One region of the Solibacillus daqui genome, then DNA from elsewhere that is predicted to be linked to it. Evidence: a T-box and tRNA genes for the amino acid it is inferred to sense, from the RefSeq annotation. Region 1 holds a T-box; the other holds one or more tRNA genes.

Region 1 (11,965 bases):
GAGGATTTATCAAAGCTCGATTATTTCGCGCGTCGTGTGTATGAGCTTGCTGGTTGGCATAGCGAACTGTATATTGACGCTACGGACATTCCAGACATTGCAATCACACTTTCGCAATTACCAGCTCTGTCCATTGATCATTTAGGTTTGTCAGAGCAAGGTTTACCACATTTATTGAAGCTCGTTGAAAAAGGGGTACGTGTGAAGGCAACAGGCTTTGGTCGTGTAGAATTACCGATTGCAGAGACGCTTAAGAGTATTTATGATGTAAATCCTGACGCATTAATGTTCGGTACCGATTTACCGTCAACACGCGCCGAACGTCCATTTGAAACTGCGGATATAGAACTCATTCTGCAGCTTTTTGATGAACGAGCCGCCGATAAAATATTTTATAGTAACGCAAAACAATGGTACTTTAAATAATAGATTACTCCAACTCGAAGCGAATTCGAATTGGAGTTTTTATTTTTGAAAATTAGAGAATAAATGGTAGTTTAGTAGCGATTTCTGTTTGATTACAAAATGTCGCTTCATGATTGTTGAAACATTGGTATTATTTAAAGAGCCATACAACTTCGAAGGGGGCAAACAACTTGGGCTTTAAAGAAGAAATAAAACGCGAAATGCGTAACGCAACAAAGGATGTTGCAAAGGAAGTAGAAAAGCATTGGGTGCTTGATTTTGAAGGGCACAAAATTGAATTTATTAATAAAATGTTAGAAGAAACATTGCTTGTAGACGGAGAAATCATTGCACAGCATATTCGCCAATCGATTTGGTCACATATTGTGCCCTATTCAAAATTAATGGGAACATTTGTAGGCAATGATGGCAAAACGCATAAGGTGTATGTGAAAGTAGGTGGCTTTATTAAGTTAAATGTCACAATCAAAGTCGATGGAAAAAAACTGTTGGCTGAAACACAAAAGTTAACGATGATTCCTTGGAAAAATAAACAAGCAATCGTTCCTTTTTTACAGCAGCAATACTCAGAGCACGGTAAGCTAGTCAATAAGGAGTTACCGGATGATGAGTATTTATATGATGAAAATCAGATGAGGTTAGCCCCTGGGTTTGCCGATCAGCTAGCGAACGAACCGGTGCTGTTGTCATATCCGAAAAAGCTTGTGAAACTGTTGATTACGCAAAGTGAAAATCCTACAGAGGCAAATCGTAAAGCGACTTATGAAAAAATTCAGGAAGAAAAGGTCATTTCTTATTTCCAAGAATTTTTAGTACAATTTACAGAAGCCGAAAAGGACGAAACACTTGTGCAGCAGGAGGCGTTGTGGCTATTAGAGCATGCCGCACATCGTGAAGTCGTAAAGTTTGCACTTGTTGTGTTAGGTACGACTGACTGTAAAAATCTTAAGGAGCAATTAAAGCTTATAGCATTGCATGAGGAATTTACTGGAGTGGCATTATTTGCGCTTTCAAACGGTGTGCGCAATGCCAATGACGATATTTGGGACATCTCAAAAAATGTTTCAGATTGGGGCAAGTTAGAGGCACTGAACTTTTTAGAGCCAGAACGCGAAGAAATCCGTCATTGGTTTTTAACAGATGGTATTGAAGATATCGTGCCAGGGGTTCAGGCTTCGCTACAATGCGCGGATAAAGGTAAACTTGATATTGAGCTGCATGAGGATACGATTAGTGGTGCGATATTTGACGGGGCAAGTAAGTTGATTTTGGCAATGCTTTATGATGGTCCATACCGTGAAATGGATGAATATGACTACGCGGGGCAAGTGCTCATGCGTTATACAAAGCATGCCAAAACGCATTGCGAAGCGATGCACCACTTTTACACGCTAACACAAATAGCAGACTATTTGATTGAAGATGAAGAGGTTTGGAATGGGCGTTTTGAATACAACTGGAAGCCGCATGAAAAGCTAGCGGTCGAAACAGGTATTGAAGAAATTAGCCGAGATATGAAATGGTTGGACGAAGCGAAGGGAATGCTTGTTGATCAGCCAGACAATCAAGATGCGCTAGCAATTGTGAATTTTTATAAAAAGTAAAATGGCGAATTTGCTTGAATCAATGTATTTGATATAGTAAGATGTTGGTAATTGGAAAAAGCGTTGATAAGGAAGAGTACGTAATACGGCGTTATATAGAGAGCTTTTGATGGTGGAAATAAAGCAAACAACGATTACTGAACATGGCCTTTGAGCTAAAGTACCGAAAACATTAGTAGGCTACTTTCGAGAGATGCACTCGTTACAACAGCATCAGTATGAACACGTACTGACTTGAGGCAAATAGTGTGAGCTATTTGTAAATTTAGGTGGTAACACGATTTATTCGTCCTAATCGCATTTTGCGGTTAGGGCGTTTTTTTTTTACAAATGTGTAATGAGGGAAAGCATTTGTAAAAGGATTCGTACATCTCAACGCTTTTATTGAATACAATTTTAGGGGGAAATGTAAATGGCAATTTTAATCGGAGGTGCTTGGCCATATGCAAATGGCTCACTGCATCTAGGGCATATCGCTGCGCTATTACCTGGAGATATTTTAGCGAGATATTATCGCTTGAAAGGTGAGGACGTACTGTACGTATCGGGGAGTGACTGTAACGGCACGCCGATTTCGATTCGTGCAAATCAGGAGCAAACAACGGTTACAGCGATTGCGGACCGATATCATCAGGAGTTTGTCGATTGTTTTAACAAGCTAGGCTTTACGTATGATTTCTACACGCGTACCGATGCCGAACATCATCACAAATCCGTTCAAGAAATTTTCTTGAAGCTTTTAGAAAATGGGCATTTGTATACGAAAAAAATCGAGCAAGCATATTGTGTAGTGGATGAGCAGTTTTTACCTGACCGCTTTGTGGAGGGAATCTGTCCAAATTGTGGGGCAAAAGCGCGAGGTGATCAATGTGATAATTGTTCAGCGATTTTAGACCCGCTTGATTTAATTGATAAGCGCTGTAAAATTTGTGGCACGGAGCCGGAAATTCGTGAAACCGAGCATTTTTATTATACATTTAGTCAGTTTCAGCGTCAGTTAGAGGATTATGTAGCGCGTACTGAACAGTCGAATGCGTGGCGTGATAATGCGATTCAACTAACGAAACGCTATTTAGCAGAGGGGCTGCCTGATCGAGCGGTAACTCGTGATTTGCCAAACGGTATTGATGTTCCGGTAACGGGCTTTGAGGGTAAGAAAATTTATGTGTGGATTGAAGCGGTTGCCGGTTATTATACAGCGAGCGTGGCGTGGGGTAAGGAAAACGGTTTAGATATTAAGCAGTGGTGGAATGCGGAAACAACTTCGTATTATGTGCACGGCAAGGATAATATTCCGTTTCATACAGTAATTTGGCCAGCAATTTTACTCGGCTTAAATACAGAAGCGCTGCCAAAGCATATCGTATCTAACGAGTATTTAACGCTTGAAAAACGAAAGCTGTCGACAAGTCAAAATTGGGCGGTATGGGTGCCAGATATTTTGCAACGATATCATCCAGATTCGCTACGATATTTTTTAACAATCAATGCACCGGAAACACGTGATGCTGACTTTTCGTGGCGTGAGTTTATTTATAGTCATAACAGTGAGTTGCTCGGAGCATTTGCGAATTTTGTAAATCGTACATTGAAATTTATCGAGAAGTCGTTTGATGGTAAAGTACCGAATGTAGAAGTGGATGAAGGAAAAAAAGCGCAAGTTACGGAATTATTTGAAAAGGTCGGACAAAAAATTGAAGCTGGTTCGAGTAAAGCAGCGCTCGATACGGTTTTTGAATTTGTGCGTGCGGCAAATCGTTATTTTGATGAGGAAAAGCCGTGGATTACGGTGCGTGAAGATTTAGCAGCATGTGAAAATACAATGGCGACGTGTACAATGCTTATTCAAAATTTTGCAGTGCTGTTAAAGCCGTTTTTACCTTTTGCAAGTGAAGCGATTGAAGACATGCTACAAGTGCGTGGAGATGCTTGGGAACCGCAAGTGACATTGGCGCAAACGATCGTAAATGTCGTACCACTGTATGAACGAATTGATGTGAAGCAAATTGATGAGGAGTTAGAAAAATTAACTGCGAATGAAAAATAGGGGGACTTATGACAATCGTCTATTTTGTGCGCCATGCACATTCCGTGTATACACCGGATGAATACAAACGCCCTATTTCTGAAGCTGGGCGAATGGAAGCTTTAAAGTTAATCGAACTCTTTGAAAATATTGATGTGCAGGCAATGTATGCGAGTAGTTACTTACGTGCAGTACAAACGATTGAGCCGATTGCACAAGCAAAAAATTTGAGTATTATGCAGATTGAAGCACTAAACGAACGGCTATTGAGTAATCCGCCGGTTGAAAATTTTGACGAAGCGATTTTGAAGGTTTGGCAGAATCCAACGTTTGCCTATCCAGGTGGGGAATCAAATATTGATGCACAAACTCGTGCAGTTCCAGTGTTTAGGGAATTACTAAAACAGCATGAAAATGAAGTTATTGTCATTGGTACACACGGCAATATTTTAACGCTTATGTTACAGGTGTTTGATCATCAATATGGTTTGGAGTTTTGGAAGGGGTTAATCATGCCAGATGTCATTAAGGCTGAGTTTTTGCATAATCAGTTGGTGTCTGTAGAAAAAGTAGTCATAACATAGGGGGAAGTTATGGATACAAAACGTAAGCTGGTACCTGTAGAGTTATGGAACATTGGGGAAATCGAAAGCTGGCTTATCGAACAAGCTCAAAATGGGCGAATACTTGAAAAATTGAGTAGCTTTAGGGCAACGTTTCTTCTAGCAGAGCCACAAAATTTGGAATACCGAATGATCGTCATGCCTGAAAAAGATACCACACGTACGAATGCCCAGGAACTCGAACAAGCAGGTTGGTATTATGTGACAAGCCATCAGTATTATCATATTTTTTGTTCACAGCAGGCAGATGCTACAACGGAGATTGAAAAAGATTTAATGCAGCAGGCACAATCTTTTTCGGGCATTTTGCTGGATTTGCGTAAGAGGCTTCTGTTTAATGTTTTGATGATTGTGGCGTTTATTGGCCTAGTCATTGCTTTATTCATGGATGTTGAGGCGCCGATAACGAGTGTAATTGGAGGGAGTAGTATTTCGGTACTCGTGTTTTTTTATACAAATGGTTCATTAACGGTAACAATTTATAAAGACTACCTCAAGGTGATGCGCATCAAAAATCAGCTCGAACAAGGGATTGTACTGGATCACCACGCAAGTTGGCGTTCAGCAAAAGTGAAAAAATTCGGGTGGAGTTGGTTGAATTTTGTGTTCGCGGCTATTTTAATATGGATGCTCGTAATAAGTTTTACCAAAAGCGGCAACGAAATCTTACCTAAAAATACTGCGGATTTACCACTTCTGCGCTTACATATGATTGAACTGCCTAAAGAAATGGAATTGAGTGTGCGCGATCATGCAGGTGTGAACTCCCTCGAGCAAAACTGGTCAATCTTTGCTCCGGTTCAATATGAAGTGAATGAAAACGTAGATATACCAACAGAAAATCAAGTAACCTATTCACCGTGGCTTCATTTCCGGGTGATTGAATGTACTGTTCCAAGCTTAGCAAACGCATTGTTTTATGAGTGGGTAACCTATTATCGATTTGAAAACGACGCCGAATTGTCGCACGCGGCGTTTGATCAAGTAATTGTAGAACAAATATTTGAGGATAAGGTACGTATTTTAACAAAAAAGGATAATCAAGTGCAGTATGTGGACTATCAGGGTGAGGCAAATGTCGAGGCAATTTTAAGCGCATTAGAAAATTTATAAGTTTGAACAAGAGGTTTGTTTAAAGTTAAAACGCTATAAACAGACCTTTTTCCTTTGAATATAATAATATCCCACATGATAAATAATGAGGTTTATCTGATAGAGGTTGTCATAAATTAATTTTAAAGTTGAACAACCTCTTTAAAAAGTTATCAAGTCAAAGGGGTTTATTATAGGATTGGAATAGCAATAATCGGAAATATTATTCCTAAACACTTGGTTTTATCATTTTTTGTGACTATTACGTTCTAGTGCTAGAATGATAGGGTGGTTGGCGGGAAGAATTTCCTTTAATTTAGTTAACTTTTGTGTCATATCCAATGGCATTGGAGTACTCTCCTTGATTCGATTGAATGGATGATTAGGTGGAAGATTCTGATTTACATTAATCAATTTATCGTTTGGTTTGTTTTCCAAATTCATCACTCCTTTCTCGAAGACGAATGATAGGTTTAATCTTTATCTCAATCTAATGTTCTAAAGTCAGTATCAAGAACAATTTGTCCTGGGAGATTTACGCTTCAAAGGGTACTTAGAAAAAATTTTAAAGCGAATTATGGAATCTGCTATTCCCATAGAAAAGCATGATCTTCCCCATTAGCCGTTTCCGAATCGCCCACAATCTGTCCACGGTTATTAATACCAAAAGCAGTACTGAAGGTTCCCCCGAGCGTACCGAGATCAGTCATCACGCCGTTTTGCCATAGGAAAGCAAGAACGCTCCCATTAGCCGTTTCGGAAAATCCCGTAATCTGTCCCCGGTCATTTATACTAAAAGCTACACTAAAGGTTCCACCAAGCGTACCAAGATCGGTCATCACCCCATTTTGCCATAGGAAAGCATGACTTTCTCCATTAGCAGTTAGCGAATCGCCCACAATCTGTCCACATTCATTTATACTAATAGCTCCACCAACGCTGCCACCAAGCGTACCGAGATCGGTCATCACCCCGTCTTCCCATAGGAAAACATGAAATTCCCCATTAGCCGTTTCCGAACCTCCCACAATCTGTCCCCGTTCATTTATACTAGAAGCTCCACTAATGCTTCCACCAAGCGTACCGAGATCGGTCATCACCCCGTCTTCCCATAGGAAAGCATGAGTTTCCCCACTAGCCGTTTCCGAACCTCCCACAATCTGTCCCCGGTCATTTATATTATTAGCTATACTAATGTTTCCGCCAAGTGTACCGAGATCGGTCATTACACCTTTTTGCCATAGAAAAGCATGTAAAGGCGAATTAGTAGCCGTTTCCGTATATCCCACAACTTGTTTACGGTTATTTATACTAAGAGCTACACTAAAGTTTCCACCAATTGAACCGAGATCGGTCATCACACCTTTTTGCCATAGGAATGCATTTAGTTCCAAATTATTAGCCGTCCGAGATGCTCCTACAATCTGTCCCCGGTCATTAATACCAAAAGCACCACTGAAGATTCCCCCGAGCGTACCCAAATCAATCATATGTGGCATTCTTCCCATATACACCATCCTTTCAAATAATAAATATAATAGGATATGAAAGATTTAATAGGTCTGATTGTGCTATTCTCTCGTCAATATGGAAATCAACTATATTACAACGGTATCACTCAAATTTGATTTGTAATAATTATCCAAGGAAGGTGGGGCAGATGATGATATTTTTCTTCATCTTACTTCTCAGTACGTTTGGAATGGGGAGAATATAGCTTAGTGGAGCATATGAACATCATTGTGATTGTCGGCTATCCCGTTGCAATCGCTAGTTTCATCGCATTGAGCTACAGTGTTTGTAGGAAATTGAACGCCTATCTACATCTTAGAAGAAAAGATAACCATGTGTAGTAATTGCACATGATTTTTCTAATGAACCTCTTATTTCTCAAACGAAATTTTCTGGTTCACCAAAAATCCCCTCTACATTATGTAGTAATTACTTTTTCAGATTGAATACTTTCTACCTCTATTTTACAATAATGGAAAGGAGGCTGATGTCTTGGGCAAAAAACGAAAGCTCGTGCCAGTGGAATTATGGCAGCGTGGTCAGGTGGAGAGTTGGCTCACCGAACAGGCACAGCACGGCCTAAAGCTTGAAAAAATTAATAGCTTCATGGCAACATTTCAAAAAACGGAGCCGCAAGATCTTGAATATCGCATGATTATCATGCATGAAAAAGATAGCTTTCCACCAAATACGAAAGCATTGGAACAAGAAGGTTGGCAATACGTTGTCAGTTATGAGTATTACCATATTTTTTGCTCGCAGCAAGCGGATGCTTCCAGTGAGATCGAATCCTTAGTAGAACAAGCGGCATCATTTGATGAGATTATAAAGAAAACCCGCAATCAAATACTAATAAATAGCGTGTCAACTATAGTCATTTTAACACTGATTATTGCACTGTTTCGGAATGCGATGATGCCGATTACAAATACCATTGAAGGCTATACATTAGGTACGTTATTTATGATTTTTACAAATAGCTGTATGGTTGTTATTTTTCTTACAGAATGGCTTGGGGTTAAGCGCCTAAAAAGGCAATTACAGCAAGGAAGAGCATTAGATTACCGCGCAGGCTGGCGAATTCCACGCCTTAAGAAATTCGGCTGGAAACTGGGCTATTTATCTATTATAATCGTTTGTTTTGTTGTTATTATCAAGCAAGTTAATTCTTCTAGTTATGAAACACTTCCAAATGATACAGGGGACTTACCGATTTTGCGCTTAGCTATGATTGAATCCCCAGAAATTTTAACACAACAAGCGCTCTCTGAAAATGATTGGTACAATTTGCTAGAGCAAAATAGGTCGATCTTTGCTCCAGAGCAATACAAATTTCGTGAAACTTTGTCCGTTCGGCTAGAAAATCAACAATTGTATGAGCCACGTTTCGAATACAACACGATCGAATGTGTCGTACCTAGCTTAGCAATTGCGTTATTTAATGAATGGGCAACTTATTATGAAGTAGATAACGAACCCAATTTCTCGCATACAGAGTTTGATCATGTACTTGTGGCTAAAATATATGAGGATACTTCACGCATTTTAACAATTAAAGAAAAGCGCGTGCAGTATGTCGACTATCAAGGTGAAGCAAATATCGAGACGATTTTGAAAGCTTTAGAAAATTTATAAGGTTAGCAAGAGTGCTAAAGTTAAAACAGTAAGTTGGTGTAGTAGTTTGGAATGGTATTCCCAAACTACTACATTTTGGTTGAGAAAAAATTATCACAAATTATTAATCCAATTGTTCAAATCTTGTCTGTTATTGATGATAATTAGTTTTTCTTCATACATCTCCGTCATTTGTAAAAATCGTACTTTGTCTACTTTTTCAAATTGTTTATTCCATTTAAACATATTCAAAAATAGCCTAAATGTCGGTTGATAATTTGCTTTTTCAAATCCTAGCTTTTGCTTTATGAAACGCTTAATAATCCGTAAAGTTCGAGTAAAATAGCTCGTATTGAGAAATACTATTATATCCGCGTGCTGCCAACTTTGATTTACCCAATCCTTCGTATGTACCCCTTCAATAATCCAACTATTTGTTTGAACGATTGATTGTAAATTTCGTTCAATTTCTTGGTCAGTTCTTCGTATATCTACAGAGGGGTTTCTTATCCATACAGCATTATCGATTTCATAACACGGGATTCCCGTCACTTTAGATAAATTTTTCGCCATAGTTGTTTTTCCACTCCCGACAGAGCCAAAAATATGTATTTTATGAATGGGTTGTTTCTTCATAGCTTCACCTTTGTTTTTTGTCTAACAGTATCCATTCTCTATTGTGAAATTAATATCCTTTAATTTTGATGTTTAATGATCCAATTCAATGCCTTTTTTTAAAAGTAAATTCTTTATTTATCATGCAGTGAGGGTGCTCATGGAGATATGTCTTTTCATGATGGACTTAATTGTGAAGTTTGGATTTTCGTAAAAAATAGTCTTGTTGTAAACGCATGGGGGAGAGTCGCTCATGCTTTTTTTTTATTAATGATTACAATTTAGCTTACTCGAAATAAATTTTTGCAACTGGCTGCCTAAAAAGTAACTTATGCAATGAAGTAGCGAAATTCAATTTCAACTAGCAAACTTTGACATGAATTTCGTAGAGTACTAATCTAATTGTGTTAACTTTTATTAAAAATAGGGTTGACGTAAAAAATCCGTTACTTTATATTTACGTTAACCTATTAAAAAATACGGTTAACATAAAAGGGGAGGCCATTATGGAATCAGTATCACGATCAAACGCATCATGGAAAACAATTGACTTAGTGTATTGTGGTTTATTTTCAACGCTTATGATGATTGGCGCAAACATTACATCATTTGCTCCATTTTTAACAGTAGGTGGCGTACCAATAACTTTACAAACATTTTTTGCCGTGCTAGCGGGCTTAGTGCTTGGAAAAAAGCGCGGGGCAATCGCTTGTACAGTTTACATGCTTATCGGACTTGCAGGAGCACCTGTTTTTGCGAAGTTTAACGGTGGATTTTCAGCAATTTTATCACCAACATTTGGCTTTATCGTAACATTCATCTTAATCGCCTATGTGGCAGGTGTTATTGTAGAAAAATACCAAACGCGCATTGCTTTTATCGCGGCTGCGTTAATCGCGACTATTTTAAATTATATTTTAGGTACGAACTGGATGTATGCTGCTTATAAATTATGGGCAAGTGCACCAGATGAATTTTCATATGGCATGGCATGGTTATGGATGATTCCACCGATGCCAAAAGATTTTGTATTAGCAATCTTTGCAGGGGTTTTTGCTTATCGTTTACAAAAAGTATTGAAAATTTTACCGGTAAAATAGGGGGAAATGAAATATGAATTGGGTTCAATTAGCTGAAGAAGTTCTAGAGGGAAAATTATTATCAAATGATGAAGCATTAGCCATTTTACATGCATCTGATGATGAATTATTGCTACTTATGCAAGGCGCATTTACGATTCGAAAACATTATTACGGTAAAAAAGTAAAATTAAATATGATTATGAATGCCAAGAGTGGCTATTGTCCTGAAAACTGTGGCTATTGCTCGCAATCTTCCATCTCTACGGCGCCGATCGAAAAATATCCGTTTATTACAAAAGAAGAAATTTTAGCAGGTGCGAAGCAAGCATTTGAAAATCAAATTGGTACGTTTTGCATTGTTGCCAGTGGACGTGGACCGACGCGCAAAGATGTGAATGTTGTTAGTGAAGCGGTTCAGGAAATTAAAGAAAAATACGGATTAAAAGTATGTGCCTGCTTAGGGTTATTAAAAGATGAACAGGCCGATCAGCTAAAAACGGCAGGTGTCGATCGCTACAATCACAATTTAAATACGTCTGAAAAGCATCATGATTATATTACGACTTCGCATACATACCAAGATCGTGTCAATACAGTTGAAATTGCGAAGAAGCATGGTATGTCGCCTTGTTCGGGTGCTATTATCGGCATGCGCGAAACAAAGCAAGATGTTGTCGAAATCGCCTATGCACTGCATGCGCTTGATGCCGATTCCATACCGGTCAATTTTTTAAATGCAATTGATGGTACAAAGCTGGAAGGCACAAAGGAACTAGATCCGCGCTATTGTTTAAAAGTACTTGCCTTATTCCGTTACATCAATCCAACGAAGGAAATTCGAATTGCGGGTGGACGCGAAATCAATTTAGGCTCGTTACAGCCACTTGGGATGTACGCAGCAAATAGTATTTTCGTAGGGGATTATTTAACAACAGAAGGACAAGAAGAAAATGCCGATTATGCGCTGATTCGCGATTTAGGCTTTGAAATTGAAGTCAATGAAAAACAAGCAGCATTGCAAGCGTAATCATAAATAAATGGAGGGTGTATTCCGCATGATGAAGCGCGGAATACACCCTCTTATTTTGCATGATGTCGCCCAATTGGAAGAATGAGTGGCGTATCAGACACCGGGTCATTAATCACCGAGCATTCTAATTGAAACGTTTCTTTAATCAGTGCACTCGTTACAATGTCTTTCGGTGTACCTTCTGCGATTAACTGACCTTGTTTCATTGTAAATAAATAGTCAGCATAGCGCGCAGATAAATTAATATCGTGCAATACCATCACAATCGTTGTGCCATACTTTTTATTTAAGTCTGTTAGTAAATCTAAAATTTCGACCTGATACGTAATGTCTAAGTAAGT
Region 2 (11,965 bases), 1.4 Mb from region 1:
TAGTCATCCGGGATTTGCCCCCACTGAATGAAGATTATACTTAGCAGTCATCCCCCATTTATAGAAGTGGAGGACTTTTGCTGGAGCAAGTTTAACACAAGACTAATCAACTGTTGACTAGTCAATTATAAAAGAAATATTGTAGAACGCAAATCATATGCTTTTTTGATATAAAAAACGAGCTCCTTGAATAATTCAAGGAGCTCGTTTGTGTTCATGCGTTATTGTTTTGGACGGTCTTCATTGATGCCTTGTGTGCGTTCAGATGACTCATCTTTCGGTAAATCTTCTACTGTTGGAAATTTCACTTCACCTGTTACCTCTTGGTTGATGGAAGCATTGCCAGCAGTTTCAACTGTTGGTGTTGCTTCTTTCGTTTCTCCCTGAGGTGCAGATGTTGCTTCTGCTTCAACTTCTGGAAGTGTACCATGATCACGTAAATGCTCGATTTCTTGCGCGTTTAATGTTTCTTTCGTCATTAACGTATTGGCAATTAAATCTAGCAATTCACGTTTCTCAGTTAGGATACGTTTTGTACGTGCATATTGCTCGTCAACGATACGTTGCACTTCTTTATCGATTTCATAAGCAATTGTATCAGAGTAGTTTTGATCTGAGCCAAAATCACGACCTAAGAACGGGTTACCGCCTTGATTTGAGCCGTATTGAACTGCCCCTAAATTACTGCTCATACCATATTCTGTTACCATTGCACGTGCAATACTCGTTACTTTTTGGAAGTCATTGTGTGCGCCTGTTGAAACTTCACCCAGTACGATTTCTTCCGCAACACGTCCACCTAATAAACCAGCGATACGATCCAGTAATTCTTGTTTTGTAGTAAAGAAGCGCTCTTCCTTCGGTAACATAATCGCGTAACCACCTGCTTGACCACGTGGTACGATTGTTACTTTGTGAACAGTATCTGCTTCGTCTAATTCTAAACCAACAACAACGTGACCCGCTTCGTGGAATGCCACAAGTTTTTTCTCTTTTGGAGAGTAAACGCGACTTGCTTTTGCTGGACCAGCGATGACGCGGTCAGAGGCTTCGTCGATGTCTGCCATGTTAATTGTTTTTTTGTTTTTACGAGCAGCAACAAGAGCAGCTTCGTTTAATAAGTTTTCTAAATCAGCACCCGAGAATCCTGGTGTACGTTGTGCAACAGCTGCTAAATCAACTGAATCTGATAACGGCTTGTTGCGTGCATGTACTTTAAGAATTGCTTCACGGCCTTTTACATCAGGGTGTCCTACCGTAATTTGACGGTCAAAACGACCAGGACGCAATAATGCTTTATCTAGAATATCTGGGCGGTTTGTTGCCGCGATGATAATAATACCTTCGTTAGCTCCGAAACCATCCATTTCAACTAGTAATTGGTTTAATGTTTGTTCACGCTCATCGTGACCACCACCAAGACCAGCACCACGTTGACGACCTACTGCATCAATCTCGTCGATGAAAATGATACATGGTGCATTTTTCTTCGCGTTCTCGAATAAGTCACGAACACGAGATGCACCGACACCAACGAACATTTCTACGAAGTCAGAACCTGAAATCGAGAAGAATGGTACGCCTGCTTCACCAGCTACCGCACGTGCAAGTAATGTTTTACCCGTACCTGGAGGACCTACAAGTAGAATCCCTTTAGGAATACGCGCACCGATATCTGTGAATTTGCGGTGATCTTTTAAGAAGTCTACTACTTCAACAAGCTCTTGCTTTTCTTCATCAGCACCCGCTACATCATTGAAGCGAACTTTTTTCTTCGAGTCATCAAATAGCTTCGCCTTTGATTTACCGAAGTTCATTACCTTATTACCGCCACCTTGTGACTGGCTTAATAAGAAGAAGAACAGAATAATAATAATGACAAATGGAATGATGCTCGTAAGGAACGTTACGAATCCACTTGTTTGGGCCGCTTCTAAAACTTCAACACCTGGGTATTTACCGGCTTGAATTTGTGTGATGCGATCTACCGAAGTTTGGTCATTTTGCAGAATATTTACTGTAAATGTTTCGCCATCTTCAGCGCCCTTCATTTGACCTACGATTTTATACACGCCTCGTTCAGGCTGAATTGTGATGGAATCCACTTTATCACTTTCAAGCGCCTCAAAAAATGCGTAATATTCTAGGTTTTCAGTTGTCTTTTTACCACCACTAAATGTTCCAAAAATCCCGATAATCACGAGAAAAATTAGTAAATAAAATATGGTGTATCGAAATATTCGATTCATCCCCAGCCTCCTCACAACGTTACAGAAAAACTATAAGTAAAATCTTAACATACGTTGAAAAATTGATACAATGAAAAGCACCAAGTATTTTAAATGTTCAAGTGAATTATGACAAAATCCGCTCAATTACCAACCGAACTCCCAAATTCGTCCAAATTAATCAATTACGCCTCGGCGTAATTGCGTCCAGATTTTACAAGCTCGCTTGAAAAATTCCCCTAAAAAATCTGTGACATCCGCCGGGGCTTAACTTGATTCAGCTGGGGTTTGCCCCCGCTGAATCAAGTTAAAATGAGTATACTTCGCGTTTTAAAATTCCGATGTATGGTAAGTTACGATATTTCTCTGCGTAATCTAGACCATATCCTACTACAAATCCGTCTGGTACTTCGAAGCCAACAACATCTGCCTCTAAGTTTACTTTACGACCAGATGGCTTATCTAATAATGTTACGATTTTAATTGATTTTGCTTTACGGTATTTAAATAAATCCACCAAATAGCTCAATGTTAAACCACTATCGATAATATCCTCGATAATTATAACGTCACGGCCTTCAACGCTTGTATTTAAGTCTTTTAAAATTTTTACTTCTCCAGACGAAACCGTTGCATTACCATATGAAGATACATCCATGAAATCTAACTCAACGTAAGAATCAAAACGTTTCATTAAATCTGTCATGAAAGGCATAGCCCCTTTTAATACACCTACCGCTAATGGGAAGCTATCTTTGTACTCTTCTGTTAATTGTGCGCCTAGTTCTTTAATACGCTCCTGGATTTGTTCTTCTGAAATCACTATTTTTTCAATATCATTTTGAATCATGGGTAGATTCCTCCTTAGATTATTTCAACTTTCTAATAACATTCATCGCTTTCCACAATAAGTACACAATCATGCTTGGCCAATTTTACGTTGGAAAATTTATTGTTTAAGCGTACAGCTAATAAAGCTATCGGCTCGTCATTTGAATCGACTAATAACGGCCAATTGGCTCTTTTAATGAAAGGAATCTTGTCATCAATAAAAATGCGAGATACTTTTTTCTTTTGCTGCATACCTTGTAGTGCAAGGCGATCCCCTTTTTCAGGAGCTCTTACAATGAGCGGAATTGCCATCGAGGAAGCAGAGAAATATTTTGGTTGATGCTGTTGTAGAAACGCATCATCGCATTGTGCAAGCTCCCCGATAAACATTCGAATAGATCCAAATGTATACCATTTATTGAATGTAAGCTGCTGCTTTTCGAGCGAACTATTTCTTTGCTTTTGTTCAAATACAATTTCATCGTAATGACGGCGTGCAATAAAATTCTCAGGTAAATCGACTGAACGGCTACCTTCAGACGTATCAAATAACGCCAAAATGGCCGTACAAAGTGCATAGCTTTGAATTGTATTCGATTCGTTATAAAGATAATTTAATAGTATTAAAATGAGCCTTCTTTGTAAAGCAAGTGGTTCATTTTGTAACGTAGAAACCGATACTTTATAACAATTTCCATCAATTCTTTCAAAAAGATGTGAAAAACGGTCTTGTGCAAGTTGCATTAATAATAAATCATCGGCAATAAGCTGCTGCGAAATCTGTACTGCATGTTCTGATACCAATGCATTTTCCTGTTTTAATAACGGGACAATATGATGGCGAAAACGATTCCGCGTATACGCATCTTTTGCATTACTTGCATCTTCACGATACGTAAGTGCTTCGCTATGTAAATATTCCCCTATTTGCGCTTTTGTAACCCCTAAAAATGGGCGAATAACAAATTGTTGTGCAAATGAACGAATCGGCAAAATTCCCTTTAAGCCATTTAACGAGCTAGCCTTTGTTAAAGCCATGAGCATTGATTCTAATTGGTCATCCGCATGATGTGCCGTTACGAGCTTTGTGAATGCATGCTCTTGCATTAGCTGTTCAAAAAATTGATAGCGCTCTCGGCGGCAAATAGCTTGTGTATTGCCGCCCTCCTGTTCGTAAATCGATGCAATAGGAATGGCACAGCTATAAACCGGTATCGCAAAATCATTACAATACTGTTCCACAAATAAACGATCTTGAGCTGAAACCTCTCCACGCAGCATATGATCCACATGTGCGACTGCTATATCAATCTGCAGATAATGGCGAAAGCGCTGAAAAAAAGAGAGAAGCGCCATTGAATCAACGCCTCCCGAACAAGCTATCAATAATTTATCTCCTTGCTGTATGAGCTGAAGTTCTTTCATATATGCTAATACACGATGCTCTAAACTATGCATCAAATTCACCTCATTTTCAATTACGCCACGGCTAACTTATGTCCAGATTTTTTAAACCCGCTTGAAAAATCCCCCTAAAAAATCTGTAACATCCACCGGGGCTCAAATTGATTCAGTTGGGATTCTCCCCCCCGCTGAATCAATTTAAACGACATTGGTCGGTCGAAAAACATGCCACGGCTTTGCTACATGTTGCAAACGAAACAGCATGACAGTACAATCGTCAGTTATTTCATACTTCTGCTTATAATGCGTCATACAATCAAATAATGCGACTTGAATCGATGCACCTTGTGCTAAACTTTCACGAATCGCTGATATAAATCGCTTTTCCTGCACATCCCATTGCTCTAATGCCGTGAATAAGCCGTCTGATACCATTAAAATAACATCTTCTGCACGGAGTTTCACCATTTCTGTATCGACAGCAAAGTCTGGTAAAAATCCTATTGGGGCACATGTACTTTCTACTTTAAATAATTCGTCCCCACGCAGCACATACGTCGTCATACCGCCCGCTTTCCAACACCACAAATTACCAAACTGTAAATCAACAAGCGCAAAATCCATCGTGGCATACATATCCGAATCATTTTTAAGCGATAAAACGTAGTGCATCGTATGCATTGCCGTTTCTGGGTCTAGATTATAAGCTAAGCATTGCTGCAACATATGAATTAAACGTTCGCTTTCTTCTTGCGCTGACTGATTTCTCCCCATTCCATCCGATAGCATCATTGCCATTAAGCCTTTATGCAGTGGAAACACGCGATAGGAGTCGCCCGAAATAGCATGGTCTTTATAAGAATACGTATATACATCATACTCCAATTGATAGCGAATTGCTGAACGAAACTTTAATTGTCGGTAAAAAATTGGATGACGTTGTTCACTTATAAGCTCCCCTTGCATTGGTTCGTGAAGCCATTCAAACAAATGCTTTTCAAGTGCTTGCATCAACCCTTGCAAATCGCCTTCATCAGCCATATAAAAATTGATTTCACGCTCACCGATTTCATTGTTTTGCCATTCAATATGCAAGCACTTTAAGCCTTGCTCTATTAAAAACTGCTGTAATTGATTCGATGTTTCTGGAGCATCTAGCTCTTTTTGCTGATGCTGTAGTAATTGTTGTAAATGCTCCGTTAAATCGCGTAATTGAAGCGCAATCATCTTTTTACCATGATAAAACTGACGCTCCATTTGCTCTTTTTGTAATGCCGCTTGGAGCTCCTCTAGTAATTTTCCAGATTTGATGCATTTGCTTTTCAATTGTTCTTCTGCACGCAACCATGTCACGGGCTTCGAACTACGTCTTGCTAAACGCCAATTTTCTATAATTGGCACCATTTCTTGCTCGCCACCAAAGCATTGCGCACGGCGAAAACAGCTTGAACAAATTAAAAATGGCTCATTATGTGTAGGTTGATTTGTTGTTGCTGCTACATCTTTTGTAAATCGCTCGAATACAAGTTCATTCATAAAAAACGCAAAATGTTGAAATTGTTGTAATTGTTGCTCCACCATTTCATTACGATGAATACGAACAACAGGTGTTGTTTGTTGCGTATAGTAATCTCGACACTCTTGCAAAAAGCTCTTTGGCAAAAGCAAAAATAAAATCACACCCGTTATACTTGATAAAAAGTACACACTATCGAGTGGTAACGTAGCATCGTAGTAAAAGAAAAATACACTCGGCAGCAAGCTAAAAACCGCAAGAACTACACGCCCATAAAGTTGGACAAAGCTCGCAACTAACCCGCTACACGCATACAATATCATCATCCCTGTAAATGATAAATCTGCCAAACCAATTAAAAACCCAAGGGCTAACGTCAAAACAACAGTCGCCCCAATTGTGGATGTAAACGCCACAATACAAATCAATAATTGCAGCATAATTTGTGGTAACGAAAAATATACTACGACAAGTTCCTTCATACCAACAATCAAACTGGCTAAAATGAAAACAGCTGCAACCATTTTATGTTTTGTCCATTCATCATTACGCGCACCTTTAATTGGTACAAGTTGATTTAAAAAAAATAAAATCATAAGGGCAAACAAGCTTTCATAAACAATTGAAGCGATTACCAACACCGTCGGCAACCCACCATTAAGCACTATTTGCCAAAGCATTTGCACAGCCAAAACCGCTGTTAGTAACTGTGCATAGACTGAAATTTTTACATATGGAAAACGGTGTAATCCCTCTAGCCATAACAATTGTAAGAGAACCAACATCCCTTGACCAAACCCTAATAAAAACGTCCCTAAAAGTCCGCCGATTAATACGAATTTTTGAGAGTTCGGTAACTTTTCCCTTAGGACGAGCCAAAGTGGTAAAAATAATGGAGCAATCGTTTCAAAAAATACTGCCTGCGCAAAGCAAAAGGCAATAAATAAAATACTTACCGCAAACAACTGCTTTCTATTGTTTAATTCATCGAGTTTTAAACTAGGAAACATTTTTTCTTCTTGCTGACGATTGATTGTAACCACTATACTCACCTTTTCTTTTTGTCGCTATTATAGAAAAGATGCAATTAGAATTTTGTCTGTTTATAGTAGCCTCATAAAAAAAACGTTCGACGATTTTTTTACATAACAGTGAAAATTGTAATATTTTATCCCTATTTCATGCATAATCCCTCTCCAAATTAAAGTATTTTAACTATCTTTCCCAAAAAAGATAAGTATAAATTATTCTTATTTAAATTTATGAAATTAGTGTTGACACTTTTAACGTAGCCTTGTATTATTAGTTTTGTTGTTAAATTGGCGGTGTAGCTCAGTTGGCTAGAGCACTCGGTTCATACCCGAAAGGTCGTGGGTTCGACTCCCTCTGCCGCCACCATATTTGTTTGGCCCGTTGGTCAAGTGGTTAAGACACCGCCCTTTCACGGCGGTAACACGGGTTCGAATCCCGTACGGGTCATCTTAGGAAGTGCTATCCTAAAAGTGTTTACTTTTTGGACAACACTCGTATCATGTATTAATAATCCGCTATAGGCGATGGTAAGAATAAATTCTCACCACCCTCGGCGCAAAGGGATTGTCTTGGAATTATTTCCTAGGCAATCTCTTTTTTCTTTATCATTTAATGGAAATAATAGTACGTTTCACTTTATAATGGAAAAGGAGGTGGCGTTGATGTTGATACAAAACTTTACATATTTAGCTTTTCTGTGTGGCGTTAGTATGCTTTTAGTCGTCGGTGGTGTTGTTTTAACAAACTTACCATTGCCATTACAAATTATTATGATTGCGATTGGCTTAATTGGCGGTATTTTTTGCTTTATCACATTAATTCGTGTTCTTATTAAACATAATGCCGAAAATGCGAATAAATCATCACCAGAACAAAAACGTTAATTTTATTTGAAAGCATAGCTCTGGCGAAAATAGCACAAGTTGTTATTTTTCTTTTACGGATTACACTAAAAATTTATGCTTTCCTGCTACGCACAAACAAAAAGCAGATTCACACAGGGCTTCCTCTGTGTAAATCTGCTTTTTCATCTATATGACACTTTTTCTAAGTTTCAAATAGCCAGCAAAATTATCCTCTGCGAGCTCCTCGTCCACCACGTTTTGATTCAGTTGCACGTTTTAATGTAGTTAAACGTTCATCGCTATCTTTTAAGAAGCGCGCCATTTTTTGTTCAAAGTTTTCTTTTGGTTGACGATCGTTACGATCATTTGAACGATTGTTTTCACGACGAGGACGTTGTGGTCGCTCTGGTCGCTCAGCTTGAGGCTTTGCTTTACGAATTGAGAGACCAATCTTACCATCCGCTTCAACATTCATCACTTTTACTTCGACTTCATCGCCGACTTTAAGGTGTTCGTTAATATCTTTTACATAGTTGTCCGCTACTTCACTAATATGAACTAAACCTGTTTTTCCATCTGGAAGCTCAACGAATGCACCGAAATTTGTGATGCCTGTTACCTTACCTTGTACTTTGCTGCCTACTTCAATTGACATAAAAAAAATGCTCCTCCTTAAATTTTAAGAGACTTCTAATAAAAGTCGTTTATCAATTAATAATGAAACTTTTGTTCAATAGTTTCTCTTCTAATTATAGCTAACATAAAAAGAGTGTCAACAAGACACTCTTCTAAAAGGTAAAAAATGACATTTTCCTTATAACCTATACTACTTTTGTGTCATTATTCATCCTTTTTATCCGAATCTGTTTTTTCATCTTTATTATCTGATGTTTTTGGAATTGTAAAGATAATCTCGCCTTCTTCAGAAAGGAAAAACTCTTTTCGTGCTAACTTCGCAATATATTCATCATCTTCTAATTTTGCAATTTGCAAATTTAACATTTCTTGTTTTTCTAAGGATTCTTCTAATTGTGCGTTTACTTCGGCTTTTTTAATTTGTTTGTCAGCAAGTCGTTCATTTTGCATGCTTGAAAATTGTGCTAAACCAACAATTGAAGCAACAGCGATGATTAAAAAGATGGCCAGCCTTCGGCGAAGCAATACGGCTTTTTTCGCTTTTTGTTTTGCTATTTTGGCGTTCGGATTTGAACGGACAAATTCGTTATCAAGTGGTTGAACATTATTATGTAGCTCATCTTGAATATCTCGTTTCCCCACTGCCGTCTCCTCCTTTGTTTTAAAAAAGTTATTATCATTATACGAGTTCATTTCTTCGATTTAAAGTTTTTTAACAAATATTTCTTAAAAAATTTAAAAATTGGATTTATTATTAATAAACAAAGTGCTATTACAAACTGAATTATTTTACGAATAATCACCACAAAGACATGTCCAATAAAATAAATGGGCTTAATCACTATGTTCACAAAAAGCCTTCCGATAAAACGCGCAATATTTTGGAAAAATAGCTCATAACTAATAATTCCTAATATTTGTGCCAGCGGGTCGACAAATCGCCATTGTCCTCCCTTTATTAAAAATAATAAATAAAATGTGCTAATGGCTAAAAGAAGCCATACAAGCCCTTCTAAATATCGTGCTATATCGCGAATAAATTTTATCGGAAATTGTCTTGTGATTATTCTTGTCCCATCAATAACCATACCCACGGCAATTCCGCTTATAAACATGACGATGATGCTTACAAGCTGCGCACTCATCATCCAAATAATTTATGGAGGAAGCTTTTCGATAATCCGCTATCACTTTCATCGTACTGCAGTTGTTTGACTTCTCCTTCTAATGTCAGTAAGCCTTTGTCCACATCTAAATGCACAATGCGTAATTCTTCACCGCGGATGAGTAGATGTCCTTGTGATGTGTTAACAAAAAATTCCTCTTGATCGAAGCGTTCAATGCTTTTTACTGATGTCATGTCCATTCGTTTTCGATTGCGTACCGTTACTAAATGATCTCCTGAAGAAATTGTATAGCGTGTACTTTCTTGATGAATTGTCATGCCAGTCCCCCTTATCCTTCATAGTTGTACACTATATGCTTGCTAAAAAAAAAGCATGACAGATTTTTCTGCCATGCCATCATTCTATTCTTCATCATCAATAAATTCTGGGTCGACTTTTTCAAGACGCTCTTCTTTAAGAATGGTAAACATTTTTAATGCATCTTCTTTTTTCACAGTTTCGCGCAGCTCTTCTACACGTGCTGTGACGATTTTTTGCCCGAAGCGAATCGCTAGCTCATCGCCTACTTTGACAGTACTGCTGGCCTTTGCAACTTTACCGTTAATAGAAATACGACCTTGTACGGCTACTTCTTTTGCTAATGTACGACGTTTAATTAAACGTGAAACTTTCAAAAATTTATCTAAGCGCATAAAATTACTCTCCTTTTTCTAAACGTTTTGCTTCATCCCAAAAGCTATCTAATTCATCTAACGTAAAATCACTAAATGTTTTACCGCTATTTTTCACACTGTTTTCGACAAAGTTAAAACGACGCGCGAATTTTTCATTGGCATGTAGCATTGCTTCTTCTGGTGAAATTTTGTAGAAGCGCGCCAAGTTTACTAATGTGAACAGTACATCACCAAACTCGTCCATGCGGCTTGTCGCTTCACCACTTGAAATTTCTTCGCGGAACTCTTGCCATTCTTCTGTTAACTTATCCCACGCGTCTTTTACATTTGGCCAATCAAAGCCAACTGCCGCCGCTTTTTTCTGGTAGTTATATGATGTTTGGAGTGCTGATTCAGGCCGATATTCATTTTTTAATAACGGCTCGTCCCCTGTTTCGCCCTTTTCTGCTTTTTTAATCGCTTCCCAGTTTGCTACAACTGTATCGGCATCTTCTACTGATACATCCCCAAACACATGCGGGTGACGGCGAATCATTTTTTCACTAATTGACGCTAATACTTCTTCTAGTGTGAAGTAACCATTATCCTCACCAATTTGAGCATGTAAGAATACTTGTAATAGAACATCGCCAAGCTCTTCAACCATTGCGAAATCGTCTTCTGCATCAACCGCAGCTAAAAATTCATGCGCCTCTTCTAATAAGTACTTCTTCAATGATTCATGCGTTTGCTTTTGATCCCAAGGGCAACCTTCTGGACCGCGCAATTTCGCAATAATCTGACGGAATGTTACCCAATCACGTAGTGCATCTTCATCTGCCGTGACAGGTGGTACATATACTGTCGTTAAGTTATTGATTTCTGCCGACTGATCTAACTCATATAACGGTACAGTACGTAATTGTTCTTGTGAAGAACCCGCTGCTGTGACAATTGTTACTGGATAATCATCACGATATTTTTCCATTAATGTGAGCTTTACTTCAGACGCACTGAACGAATCGTACACTTGCGCAATTAAAATGTGCTGGCGCATATTAATATCATGCATCGACATGCTTGTGCCATCTAATAGTTGGAAACCTTCAATTGGGTCAATTTTTAACGCGCCGAAAATTGGGTCTAAAAAGCTTTGACCACCTTCTATAACAAGTTTAATCTTTCCTTGACTGTCAGCTTCGATTAAATGCTGTACCGTTTGCTCAGCTACTAACGGATGCCCTGGTACTGCATACATTATATCTTCTACTTCTACAGCCTCAATTAAGCGTTCTGCAATTTCCTCGTATACTGGACCGAATGTACCGTGTTTCATATACACTTCGTCAAAACTCTTAAATTCGATACCTTCTTGCTTTAAATCTTGTAGTACAGGATGATCCTCTGTACGTACATATAAATTTTTTGCAGCTTTAATTTTTTTATAAACACCCATTTGCATTTGTTCAAAATCGGCTGCACCTAAACCGATGACTGTTAATTGATTCACACGATACACCTACTTCTTTCGATTTAACCATAATTGATACATAGCCATACGACGACCAAACGGAATTAAAAACCAATCCTTTTCCGTCAACACACGTAATTTCGCTACAACGGTAATAAAACTAAATGCCCCAAGTGATACGAGGATCCCACTATAAATAAGTGCTACCGAACGACGCATCTC

The links. The T-box of region 1 lies ahead of metG (methionine--tRNA ligase). A T-box ahead of a tRNA ligase gene usually reads a tRNA of that ligase, here a tRNA-Met.
Region 2: it has a tRNA-Met gene. The T-box ahead of metG (methionine--tRNA ligase) is inferred to sense a tRNA for this amino acid. The anticodon was not compared.

The regions. Positions count from the first base shown of each region.
Region 1 is NZ_CP114887.1:1,502,584-1,514,548, forward strand. Features, by position in the region: gene O7776_RS07145 (amidohydrolase family protein) at 1-426, shown strand, start outside; gene O7776_RS07150 (hypothetical protein) at 597-2,030, shown strand; T-box leader at 2,085-2,327, shown strand; gene metG (methionine--tRNA ligase) at 2,443-4,077, shown strand; gene O7776_RS07160 (histidine phosphatase family protein) at 4,086-4,640, shown strand; gene O7776_RS07165 (DUF2812 domain-containing protein) at 4,650-5,792, shown strand; gene O7776_RS07170 (hypothetical protein) at 6,018-6,209, opposite strand; gene O7776_RS07175 (hypothetical protein) at 6,359-7,279, opposite strand; gene O7776_RS07180 (DUF2812 domain-containing protein) at 7,776-8,918, shown strand; gene O7776_RS07185 (P-loop NTPase family protein) at 9,012-9,533, opposite strand; gene O7776_RS07190 (biotin transporter BioY) at 10,019-10,612, shown strand; gene bioB (biotin synthase BioB) at 10,626-11,621, shown strand; gene O7776_RS07200 (ABC transporter ATP-binding protein) at 11,675-11,965, opposite strand, start outside.
Region 2 is NZ_CP114887.1:83,060-95,024, reverse strand. Features, by position in the region: gene ftsH (ATP-dependent zinc metalloprotease FtsH) at 222-2,249, opposite strand; gene hpt (hypoxanthine phosphoribosyltransferase) at 2,536-3,078, opposite strand; gene tilS (tRNA lysidine(34) synthetase TilS) at 3,111-4,517, opposite strand; gene O7776_RS00435 (SpoIIE family protein phosphatase) at 4,662-7,022, opposite strand; tRNA gene O7776_RS00430 (tRNA-Met) at 7,301-7,377, shown strand; tRNA gene O7776_RS00425 (tRNA-Glu) at 7,387-7,458, shown strand; gene O7776_RS00420 (sodium:potassium antiporter) at 7,674-7,895, shown strand; gene O7776_RS00415 (S1 domain-containing RNA-binding protein) at 8,083-8,511, opposite strand; gene O7776_RS00410 (FtsB family cell division protein) at 8,697-9,134, opposite strand; gene yabQ (spore cortex biosynthesis protein YabQ) at 9,182-9,637, opposite strand; gene yabP (sporulation protein YabP) at 9,637-9,936, opposite strand; gene O7776_RS00395 (RNA-binding S4 domain-containing protein) at 10,021-10,311, opposite strand; gene yabN (bifunctional methyltransferase/pyrophosphohydrolase YabN) at 10,316-11,782, opposite strand; gene O7776_RS00385 (putative polysaccharide biosynthesis protein) at 11,792-11,965, opposite strand, start outside.